DNA from 2 places in the Mesorhizobium silamurunense genome. Region 1 is predicted to be linked to the other one. Evidence: predicted binding sites of a transcription regulator. Region 1 holds the regulator's gene; the other holds the start of a gene.

What was found. Region 1 encodes HrcA, which represses chaperone genes, less so after heat shock. Its sites were predicted from a motif close to GTTAGCACTCNCNNNNNGNGAGTGCTAAC; they were not measured.
Region 2: a site for HrcA is predicted at 1,469-1,497, ahead of groES (co-chaperone GroES). Genes of this name have one in related genera too.

The regions. Positions count from the first base shown of each region.
Region 1 is NZ_LPVS01000092.1:40,023-45,804, reverse strand. It holds gene cysK (cysteine synthase A) at 1-756, opposite strand, end outside; gene AU465_RS27515 (LysE family translocator) at 945-1,562, opposite strand; gene AU465_RS27510 (PQQ-dependent sugar dehydrogenase) at 1,676-3,025, opposite strand; gene AU465_RS27505 (hypothetical protein) at 3,147-3,344, opposite strand; gene hrcA (heat-inducible transcriptional repressor HrcA) at 3,381-4,463, opposite strand; gene rph (ribonuclease PH) at 4,597-5,313, shown strand; gene AU465_RS27490 (VOC family protein) at 5,497-5,782, shown strand, end outside.
Region 2 is NZ_LPVS01000089.1:8,920-14,701, forward strand. It holds gene AU465_RS26290 (DUF982 domain-containing protein) at 114-353, opposite strand; gene AU465_RS36760 (hypothetical protein) at 297-686, shown strand; gene AU465_RS26300 (usg protein) at 673-942, opposite strand; gene AU465_RS26305 (hypothetical protein) at 966-1,313, opposite strand; gene groES (co-chaperone GroES) at 1,654-1,968, shown strand; gene groL (chaperonin GroEL) at 2,029-3,654, shown strand; gene AU465_RS26320 (hypothetical protein) at 3,713-3,943, shown strand; gene AU465_RS26325 (Do family serine endopeptidase) at 4,101-5,441, shown strand.

The sequences.
Region 1 (5,782 bases):
GATCGAGGTGTCGAGGATTTTTGGCGCGAAGCCGGCGCCGATGCCCTGGATCTTGTGCGGACCGGGCTGGCCGCCGGAGAGCACCGGCGAGGCCTCCGGCTCGACCGCCACGACATGCAGCGAGGGCTTGCGCTTCTTCAGCACCTGGCCGACACCAGTGATGGTGCCGCCGGTGCCGATGCCGGCGACGAAGATGTCGACATCGCCATTGGTGTCGTTCCAGATCTCCTCCGCCGTGGTGCGGCGATGGATCTCCGGATTGGCCGGGTTCTCGAACTGCTGCGGGATGATGGCGTTGGGGAGCGTCGCGGCGAGCTCGTCGGCCTTGGCGATGGCACCCTTCATGCCCTTCGGCCCTTCGGTCAGCACCAATTCGGCGCCGAGCAGCGCCAGCATCTTGCGGCGCTCGACCGACATGGTTTCAGGCATGGTGAGGATCAGCTTGTAGCCCTTGGCGGCGGCGGCGAAGGCCAGCGCGATGCCGGTGTTGCCCGAGGTCGGCTCGATCAGCGTGGTCTTGCCGGGCGAAATCTTGCCGGCCTCCTCCAGCGCCTCGATCATCGCGACGCCGATGCGGTCCTTGACCGAGGCGATCGGATTGAAGAATTCGAGCTTGGCCAGCACATTGGCGACGATGCCCTTCTCCCTGGCGAACTTGTCCAGCCGCACCAGTGGCGTGTCTCCGATCGTCTCGGTGATCGAGTTGAAGATGCGGCCGCGGCCGGGGACGCGCGCGGAAGTGACGGGCTTGTTCATTGGTTTCGCTCCCAAGGCAATGGCATAGGCAGACAGAATAGGACTTTCAGCCGCGCAAGATAGGCTGGTAGCCGAAAATATCCGAGTGGGGCGGTTGCTGAAAACCACCCCGCGCCGGAAATGCATTTTCCGGATCGGCCCGTTTTCGGAATGGCTTGGCCGAAATGGGGACCGGTTGAGATTGCAGCCTATTGACGCGCGGCGATCGCCGCGGCTGCGCCCATCATGAAGCCGGCGGCGGTGCGGTTCAGAACTTTCAGCGCGCGCGGCGACTTCAGGAACCAGCGCGCCTTGGCGGCCAGCGCCAGATAGGGCACCAGCACGACGAAGAGCACAACGACGGTGAGCGCCACCAGGATGCCGTAGTCGGCCAGCGTGATCGTCTTGAGGTCGACGATGGTCGGCGTGATGGCAAGATAGAAGATCATCGTCTTGGGGTTGCCGAGCGTCACGGTCAGCCCGGCGATGAAGCTCGCCACGAAGCCACCCTTGCCCTTCCGCGCCTCGATGTTCTCCGGCGAGATGCCGCTGGTCCAGAAGCGCCAGGCAAGGAAAGCGAGATAGGCGACGCCGGCCCATTTGATGGCCAGGAAGACCATGCCGAAGGTCTGCGCGACGAAGGCGAGGCCGAGCACGACGGCGGTAAGATAGGTTATGTCGCCGAGCATCAGGCCGAAAGACATGGCCAGCGACGAGCGGAAGCCGGAGCCGAGCGCGCGGGCGACAAGCGCCGTGACGCCGGGGCCCGGAATGGCGGCGGCAACGCCGAGGGCGGCGCTGTAGGCAAGAAATCCTGTCAGTGTCATGGTTCGAGACCTAGCGCTATCCCGCAACCGGGATCCAGAGCGGCGGCCTCTTACCACGGCGCCGGGACGGCGTTAATTCCCTTGCAGCAGGATTCCGTTGCACCAGCGCCGCTTCAGGACCGGCCATCGCCATGCGTGACGCGCCAGATGGTGCCGTTGCCGTCCTCGGTCAGGATCAGCGCGCCGTCCTTCGCCACCGCCACGCCCACCGGCCGGCCCCAGACCGCGTCGTCGGCAATGACGAAGCCAGTGGCGAAATCCTCATACTCTCCGGTCGGCTTGCCGTCCTTGAATTTCAGCCGCACCACCTTGTAGCCGGTGCGGACATTGCGGTTCCATGAGCCGTGCAGGGTGACGAAGGCATCGCCCTTGTAGTCGGCAGGGAAGTTGCCGCCTTCGTAGAAGGCGATATTGAGCGGCGCCGAATGCGCCTGCATCAGCACGTCCGGCACCGTGACCTTGCCGGCAAGGTCGGGCCGCGCGCCCTTGTGACGCGGATCCTCGTTGTCGCCGATATAGTACCAGGGCCAGCCATAGAAGGCGCCGTCCTTGACGGTGGTGGCATATTCGAAAGGCACGTTGTCGCCGAGTTCGTCGCGCTCGTTGACGACGCACCAGAGCGCGCCGGTCGCCGGCTGCACGGTCATGCCCGAGCAGTTGCGCAGGCCGGTGGCGACCATCCTGCGGTTCTTGCCGTCGGGGTCGAAAGCGAGCACGTCGGCGCGGCCTTCCTCCGCGCCCCAGGCAGCGCCGAGCGGCTCGGACCGCGCCCATTCCTCGACACCGCCCTTCGGGCTCGCGCCCATATCCTCGGCGGTGTTGGAACCCGAGCCGACCGACAGATAGAGCGTCTTGCCATCGGGCGAGAAGGCGATGTCGCGCGTCCAGTGGTGGCTTGAGGGGATGTCGGAGACGATCGTTTCTGGCCTGCCCGACGCTTGCATGTCGCCATCGCGATAGGGGAAGCGCACGACGCTGTTGCTGTTGGCGACATAGACCCATTGCGGCTTGTCGCCCGGCGGATAGAAGGCAATGCCGTAGGGCTGGGTGAGGCCCTTGGCGAAGACGGCTTTCTCGGCGGGCTTCGCGCTGCCTTCCGCCAGCCGATAGACCCTGACTCGATTGGCCTCGCTGTCGGCGACGAAGAGGTCGCCGTTCGGCGCCACGCGCACGACACGCGGATTGTCGATGCCGGAAGCGATGAGTTCGACAGAGAAGCCGGCCGGCACGGCGGGCTTGGCATCCGCAGGGCGGTCGGCGAGGCCGGCGCTATTCGAGGCGGATTCGGCGACATTTGGCTGCGGGAGATCGTCCGGCTTGATGAGACGCCGCAGGCCGGGCCGGTCAACCTTCCAATCGCCGAAGGCCTTTGCGCCGGTGAGCAAAGGCTGGTCGGACTGCTGCGCGAAGGCGCCGGTGGCCTGGAGAAGGGTAAGGGCCGCAAGGCCGGCGATCCGTATCATGCTGTGCTCCGTCTATGGCCGACGCGCCTTGTCACGATCGGCGCGACCAGACAGCAGATATCGGGCAGGCGTCCCCAAAGAGAAGCGCGGGCACGCAGATTTGACGGAAATTACCGGCAGATCAGCTCTCTTCGACGTCGAGATCGTCGTCGAGCTGCTTTTCCAGCGCGACCAGGTCGGCCGGCAGCGGCAGGCCCATGGCGCGCATTTCCCTGAGCTTCTCGCGCAGCTGCTCCTGCACCTCGTGCTCGTCCTCAGGCTGGTTCACCATCTCCTCGAGCAACAGGCTGATCTGGGCCTTGAGCGATTCCAGCGCCATTTCCACCCTCCTTGCGGCGACCCCGCCCGCTCCCGGTCAGCTCAGCATGCGCGAAATCAATTGGGCCGTATAGTCGACCATCGGTACGATGCGGGCATAGTTCAACCGCGTCGGGCCGATGACGCCGAGCGCGCCGACGACGCGCGCGTCCTTGTCGCGATAGGGCGCGACCACGAGCGACGAGCCGGACAGCGAGAACAGCTTGTTCTCCGAGCCGATGAAGATGCGCACGCCGGAACCTTGCTCGGCGAGGTCGAGAAGCTGCAGCAGCCCGTCCTGCGTTTCCAGATCCTCGAACAGATGGCGCAGCAATTCGAGGTCCGCCTGGGCGGTGACGTTCTCCAGAAGGTTGGCGCGGCCGCGCACGATAAGGCGCGCCGGCAGGCCGCTTTCGGCCCCGGCCCAGACTGCGAGGCCCTTCTCGACCAGGTCCTGCGACAGCGTGTCGAGGGCCGCCCTGGTCTCGTCCTTGATCCGGGCGATCTCGATCCGCGCCTCCGCGAGCGTGCGGCCGCGGATATGGGCATTGAGGAAGTTCGAGGCCTCGTGCAGCTGGGAAACGGTGATGCCGGCCGGCAGGTCGACCACCCGGTTCTCGACATCGCCGCCCTGCGACACCAGGACGGCGAGCGCCTTGGTGGGTTCGAGCTGGATGAACTCGATGTGCTTGAGCGCCACCTCGTTCTTGGCGGCGAGCACCAGGCCGGCGCCGCGAGACATGCCCGACAGCATCTGGCTGGCCTCGGTCAGCATGTGTTCCAGCGTGGCGCCCGAGCCCGAGGCGCGCACCTGCGCCTCGATGACGCGGCGCTCCTCGTCGGACAGATCGCCAAGCTCCATGAAGGCGTCGACGAAGAAGCGCAGCCCGGTCTGGGTCGGCAGGCGGCCGGCCGAGATGTGCGGCGCGTAGATCAGGCCGAGATGCTCGAGATCGCTCATCACGTTGCGGATGGTGGCCGGCGACAGCGACGAGGGCAGGATGCGCGACAGGCTGCGCGAGCCGACCGGCTCGCCGTCGCGCAGATAGGAATCGACGATCCGCCGGAAAATATCGCGCGAGCGCATGTCGAGCGACTGAAGCACGGGCGGCTGCGACGCGGGATCGACTGCCTTGTTCATTCCGGCGAAAACCTCCTACCGAAAGATATAGACTTAGCCGCTCCGGGTGCAACGGCCCATTTTCCTTTGCGCCATGCGCCGCATGCGTCTACAAGCCGCCGACGAATCCGAGAAAAGAACAGAAAGAGCCTTGATGCGCCCCTCCAAACGCCAAGCCGATGAAATGCGCGCCATCTCCTTCGAGCGCGGCGTCTCCAAGCATGCCGAGGGCTCGTGCCTGGTGAAGTTCGGCGATACGCATGTGCTGTGCACGGCGAGCCTGGAGGAAAAGGTGCCTGCCTGGATGCGCAATTCCGGCAAGGGCTGGGTGACGGCGGAATACGGCATGCTGCCGCGCTCGACCGGCGAGCGCATGCGGCGCGAGGCCTCCGCCGGCAAGCAGGGCGGCCGCACGCTGGAGATCCAGCGGCTGATCGGCCGGAGCCTGCGCGCCGTGGTCGACCTGCAGGCGCTGGGCGAACAGCAGATCACCGTCGACTGCGATGTCATCCAGGCCGATGGCGGCACCCGCACGGCCTCGATCACCGGCGGCTGGGTGGCGCTCTACGACTGCCTGCGCTGGATGGAAGCCCGCCAGATGGCGAGCGTCTCCAAGGTGCTGAAGGACCATGTGGCGGCGATTTCCTGCGGCATCCATGACGGCCAGCCGGTCATCGATCTCGACTATCTCGAGGACTCCTCGGCCGGCACCGACGCCAATTTCGTCATGACCGGCAAGGGCGGCATCGTCGAGATCCAGGGCACAGCGGAGGGCGAGCCGTTTTCCGAGGAGCAGTTTTCCGCGCTGATGACGCTCGCCAAGAAGGGCATTTCGCGGCTGGTGAGCTTGCAGCAGATGGCGGTGGCGTAGTTTCCAAATGCCGAGCCAAGGCACCCCCCTCTGGCCTACCGGCCATCTCCCCCTCAAGGGGGGAGATCAGATAGCGTCTCGGCCTTCGCCAATCACCAACGCCGCAAGAGGGATGCCGGCGCAGCCACAGCCAATCTCCCCCCTTGAGGGGGAGATGCCCCGCAGGGCAGAGGGGGGCGCCTCGTGACACCGTCCGCGATCTTAGAATCGGCACTCTACGTCACTGACTTGCAAGCCGCGGAGGTGTTCTACCGCGACATCATCGGACTCGAAGCGCTGGGCAAGGTCGAGGGTAGGCATGTGTTTTTTCGCTGCGGCAGCGGCGTGCTGCTTCTCTTCAACGCCGAAGCGACCAAAATTCCGCCGTCGCCGGACGCCCGGCTGAAGGTGCCGCCGCACGGCACGGCCGGCGAAGGTCATCTCTGCTTCACGGCAAGCGCCGACGAGATTGCCCAGTGGCGCAAGCATC
Region 2 (5,782 bases), on a different contig from region 1:
TGCTGAAGGCATCTATATGAACAGACAACGACAAGAGGCTCGGCTTTCCCCTCCCCTTGCCCCGGTGGCGCATCGCTTTGATGCTGCGGCGGTGGATTGCCGCCGCAGTGATTCTAGCCCTGACTATCTAAAAGATGGTCTATTTTGCTGATCTTCGGCCCTGTCATCCACCGTGGCGCTGCGGGCAGGTCCTCGATGACGGCGACCCTGCGTGCCCAAGTCGTAAAGGCCTTGTTCGCCGACTCGACAGACTTCCGGCCATCGTACGCGGAGTAGCATGCATCCGACGCCGCAGCGTGGAGGAGGCCGCGCCTTTCAACCGGCCATTCTTCCAGAAACTCTATCGCATCCATGACACAGCCGATCTTTTGGACAACATGGCCCTCGTCTCTTACGAAAACCGGTTGTTTGAACGTCGCGCTTTCCATAGTGACCTCCCTTCAAACCATGGGGCAACTGAATCCTGCCTCACCGTGCGGGGCTCCCTGCAAACGATGCCGGCGAGCTTGGTGAACGCCATGGCAAACCACGGCGGAAACGGAATTTTCAAAGAACATCGTTTCCATGCGATCCTTCCGCTGTTCAACTCGACATCCGGCAAGCCGCGCTGGAGGCATAAAAAGAGATTGGAAACGCCTCTTTTCAGTTCAAGGGAAGCGGACCCGGCGCCGGCTATTGAATGGTGAAAATGCCGTCCAGGGCATGCCATTCGGAAGGCCGGATCAGGCGGTGATGGGCGACGCGCACGGAATGGAGCGCGCCTTCGAGTTCGCGCTCCCAGTAATTCGGAAACCCTTTGAGAGTCGGGAATTCCGGTGCGAGATCGTATTCCTGCCAAACGTAGAGCTGCAACAGGCTTGGATGGTCGGGGAGATGGTAGTGGATCTCCGCGGTTGTGAGACCGTAGCTCTCCATTTGCAGCCGGAATTCCGTGCTGACCATGCTTCTCTCCTTCCTAGCTGCGTTCAGGCATCAAGGCAATGCAGGCGTTCTCGGGCCCGCCGTTCCTTGAAGTCACAGCCTACCTCGGACCGACTATCGTCCAGTCGGCGAAGTGCATCCATGACGGCGTCAAACGTCACCGGGCTCGCAGCACCCGGTGGCTTTCGCAGCGCAGGCATGGATTCGACGGCGCAAGCATCCGACGCCCATGAGGCAAGAATGGCGCGCTTTCCCTGAGTGTCGAGCGTACGGTCGCCCACCACTTCATCGGGGTGATTAAAGTGCCGCGCCGGAAACAGCAGGCGGTCAAGCGAAGGATCAGAGGCTTCAGGGGCGATCGAGGGGATGTTTTTCGACAAGGTTCGTTCCATCGACAGTCTCCGTTTCCTAACAATCTCCTTGGCATCGTTGGTGTTGCAGTGACCCCTTTCGGGACTCCAACCGCAAAAAATTTCGATGAGTTCGGGTCGAATTTCAAGACCTGAAATCGCGCGCCCCAGCGAAAATAGCTTCATGAATTCATGTCCCTAGCACTCTTGAATGCAGAGTGCCAAAATTTTTCCAGCGACACCTTGAAACTCGAAAATTCCAAAACTAGCTCGATATGCGCGCGATGCCTGAAAAAGGGGTCGCGGCGCCCCGCACCGGCCCGATATTCCCGGTCCGGTGTGGAGGAACCTCAAAAATCTGTTTGCCCTGAAGGAGAACGATATGACGTTCCGTCCATTGCATGACCGTATCCTGGTCCGCCGCATCGAAGCCGAGGAGAAGACGGCCGGCGGCATCATCATCCCCGACACCGCCAAGGAGAAGCCGCAGGAGGGCGAGGTGATTGCCGTCGGCCCAGGCGCTCGCGACGAGAGCGGCAAGCTCACGCCTCTCGACGTCAAGATCGGCGATCGCATCCTGTTCGGCAAGTGGTCCGGCACTGAGATCAAGCTCAACGGCGAGGACCTGCTGATCATGAAGGAAAGCGACGTGATGGGCGTGATCGAGCAGACCGCGGCGGTCAAGAAGGCCGCCTGACCGAGGCTCTGGTCCAACCGCAATCCAGGCAATGAGACTGCCTATTGAAGGAGTGATCCGATGGCTGCCAAGGAAGTGAAATTCCATTCCGACGCCCGCGAGCGCATGTTGCGCGGCGTCAACATCCTCGCCGACGCGGTGAAGGTGACGCTCGGCCCCAAGGGCCGCAACGTCGTCATCGACAAGTCGTTCGGCGCCCCGCGCATCACCAAGGACGGCGTCACCGTCGCCAAGGAGATCGAGCTTGAGGACAAGTTCGAGAACATGGGCGCGCAGATGGTGCGCGAGGTCGCCTCGAAGACCAGCGATATCGCCGGCGACGGCACCACGACCGCAACCGTTCTTGCGCAGGCGATCGTTCGCGAAGGCGCCAAGGCGGTCGCGTCGGGGATGAACCCGATGGACCTGAAGCGCGGCATCGACAGGGCCGTAGAAGCCGTCGTGGCTGAGCTGAAGACCAATGCCCGCAAGGTGACCAGAAATGACGAGATTGCCCAGGTCGGCACCATCTCGGCCAATGGCGACGCCGAGATCGGCCGGTTCCTGGCCGAGGCGATGCAGAAGGTCGGCAACGAAGGCGTCATCACGGTCGAGGAAGCCAAGACCGCCGAGACCGAGTTGGAAGTCGTCGAAGGCATGCAGTTCGACCGCGGCTATCTCAGCCCGTATTTCATCACCAACCAGGACAAGATGCGCGTCGAGTTGGAAGAGCCCTATGTGCTGATCCACGAGAAGAAACTGTCCAACCTGCAGGCACTGCTTCCGGTGCTGGAGGCCGTGGTGCAGTCGTCCAAACCGCTGCTGATCATCGCCGAGGATGTCGAGGGCGAGGCGTTGGCGACGCTGGTCGTCAACAAGCTGCGCGGTGGCCTTAAAGTCGCCGCCGTCAAGGCGCCCGGCTTCGGCGACCGCCGCAAGGCGATGCTGGAGGATATTGCCATCCTCACCGGCGGCACCGCCATCAGCGAGGATCTCGGGATCAAGCTGGAGAACGTCACGCTGGAAATGCTGGGCCGCGCCAAAAAGGTGGTGGTCGAGAAGGAGAACACCACGATCGTCGACGGCGCCGGCAAGAAGGAGGAGATCCAGGGTCGCGTCACGCAGATCAAGGCGCAGATCGAGGAGACCACCTCCGACTACGACAAGGAAAAGCTGCAGGAGCGTCTGGCCAAGCTCGCCGGCGGCGTCGCGGTGATCCGCGTAGGCGGCTCGACCGAGGTCGAGGTCAAGGAGCGCAAGGACCGCGTCGACGATGCCATGCATGCGACGCGCGCTGCGGTGGAGGAAGGCGTATTGCCAGGTGGCGGCGTGGCGCTTCTGCGTGCGGCCAAGGCACTGGACAACGTGCAGGCCGAGAATGAGGACCAGAAGCACGGTATCGAGATCGTGCGCCGCGCGATCGAAGCGCCGGTGCGGCAGATCGCCGAGAACGCCGGTGCAGAAGGCTCGATCATCGTCGGCAAGCTACGCGAGAAGCCGGAGTTCGGCTGGGGCTGGAACGCACAGACCAACGCGTTTGGCGACCTCTACAACGAGGGCGTCATCGATCCGGTGAAGGTGGTGCGGACCGCGCTCCAGGATGCGGCATCGGTTGCCGGCCTTCTGGTGACTACCGAGGCGATGGTTGCCGAGAAGCCGAAGAAGGAACCCGCGGTTCCGGCAATGCCCGGCGGCATGGACTTCTGACGAGAAACGGCGGTGTCCGCGCCCATGAGGCGCGGGCACCTGACAAATGGATAGAGCCATGAACGTGATGAACTTAACCGTGATCACGCCGCCATCACGCGCGGCCACCGATCTGAACTACGAAGCGGATTTGAAGGTTGCGCTCGACCCGGTGCTGGAAGATTTGCTCGACAGAACCGAGGCTGCGGGTTGGGACCGGCGAAAAGCAGCGTATACGATTATGTTTCTGGCCGCTCGCAAACTCACGGACACCAGACCGAGCCCAGAAATCGCACCTTCAGTGAGTTGATGCCCGCCGCGCCCGGAAGGGCCCGGCGTTCTGACAATCGAACTGGTGCACGCCGGCACGAATTCACGGATCGGACAATGGGGTCCGGTCCACAAGGCAGACCCGATAGCCAGCTGGCCGCGCCGAGAGGAGCAATCTACGTTTCGGGGCCGAAAAAATGACTGTGCGATCGTCAAGTTACATCGGCGTGTTCGCCGCATTCTATCTCGCGCTTACTCCAATGCCGGCTTACCCGGCCGCAGCCGAGCCCGTCGTCAGCACCACCACCCAGCGATCGCTGCCGGACGTCCTTGAACAGGTGACGCCTGCGGTGGTCAACATTGCCGTCACCTCGAATTCGCCTGGGCAAAGCAATCCGCTTTACAACGATCCCTTCTTCCGTCGCTACTTCGATACCCCTGAGGCACAGCCCAGGCTGAGCGCCGGCTCCGGCGTCATTGTGGATGCCGAAAAGGGTCTTATCCTGACCAATCATCACGTCGTCGCCGATGCCGGTGAGATCTCGGTGACGCTCAAGGATCGCCGCCGTTTCAAAGCAGAACTTGTCGGCAGCGATCAGGCGACCGACATCGCCGTGCTCAGGATCAAGGCAAGCAAGCTCACGGCGCTTCCTTTCGGTGACTCCGATACACTTCGCGTGGGCGACACCGTTGTGGCGATCGGCAATCCATTCGGCCTTGGCCAGACAGTGACGTCAGGGATCGTCAGCGCGCTCGGCCGCAGCGGCATCAACATCGAAGGCTATGAGGATTTTATCCAGACCGATGCCTCGATCAACCCCGGCAATTCCGGCGGGGCGCTTGTAACTGCCGATGGAAAGCTGGTCGGCATAAACACTGCGATCATAGCGCCGGCCGGCGGCAATGTTGGCATTGGCTTTGCCGTTCCGATCGCGATGGTGTCATCGGTGATGAGGCAACTGATCGACCATGGCGAAGTGCGCCGCGGCCGCATCGGCGTTGCTGTACAGGACCTCACGCCAGACCTTGCGGATGCCCTCAAACTTACCGACAATTCGGGCGCCGTCGTCGGCAGCGTCGAAGACGGTTCTCCGGCCGCCAGCGCTGGCCTCCAAGCCGGCGATGTGATTGTCAGCGTCGATAACCACCCGATCTCCGGCTCGGCTGATCTGAGAAACCGCATCGGTCTGACACCGGTCGGATCGGATGTGGCCGTCGAATATCTGCGCGATGGCGCCCGCAAGAGCGTGACCATTCGTATCGCGCCGGAGAACGCGGCGGCCTCCGCGCCCGCGCTAGCGGATCGTCTGCAAGGCGCGCAGTTCCAGGATGCGGCCGGCAATGTGGTTGTCTCGCGCGTCGAGGAGGACAGCGCCGCCGCCCGGGCGGGCTTGCGCGCCGGCGACGTCATCGTTGCGATCAACCGCAAGTCAGTGTCCACAGTGGCCGAACTGAAAGCTGCGTTGCGCGAGACAAGCGGGACGATCGCCCTGGATCTGTTTCGCGGTGGGGTAAAGTTGTTCCTAGTGGTTCGCTAGCAGCGCCAGAGCACTTAAAACCGTTCATCGACTGGGAGAAGGAGATGAGGAATTCTGTTCGATGGATCCTTGCCGCGGGAGCGGCCATAGCTGCGGCATTTGCGCCGGTTCCGGCATTCACGCAGGCACAACCGGCAACGGCGCCAAGTCATGAATTGACGGGTTTCTGGCTGACGACGCCCCATCCGGAACTGGCGATCCCACCGGGCAAAACCGAAACAATTCCGCTTACCTTGCGCAACGCGAACCTGCCACCGCAACGCGCTGAACTGGACGTTTCGGGCGTTCAGTTCGCTGGCTCACTGCGAGCGCCGCAAGCCCGGCCACTCTACTTGAAACCG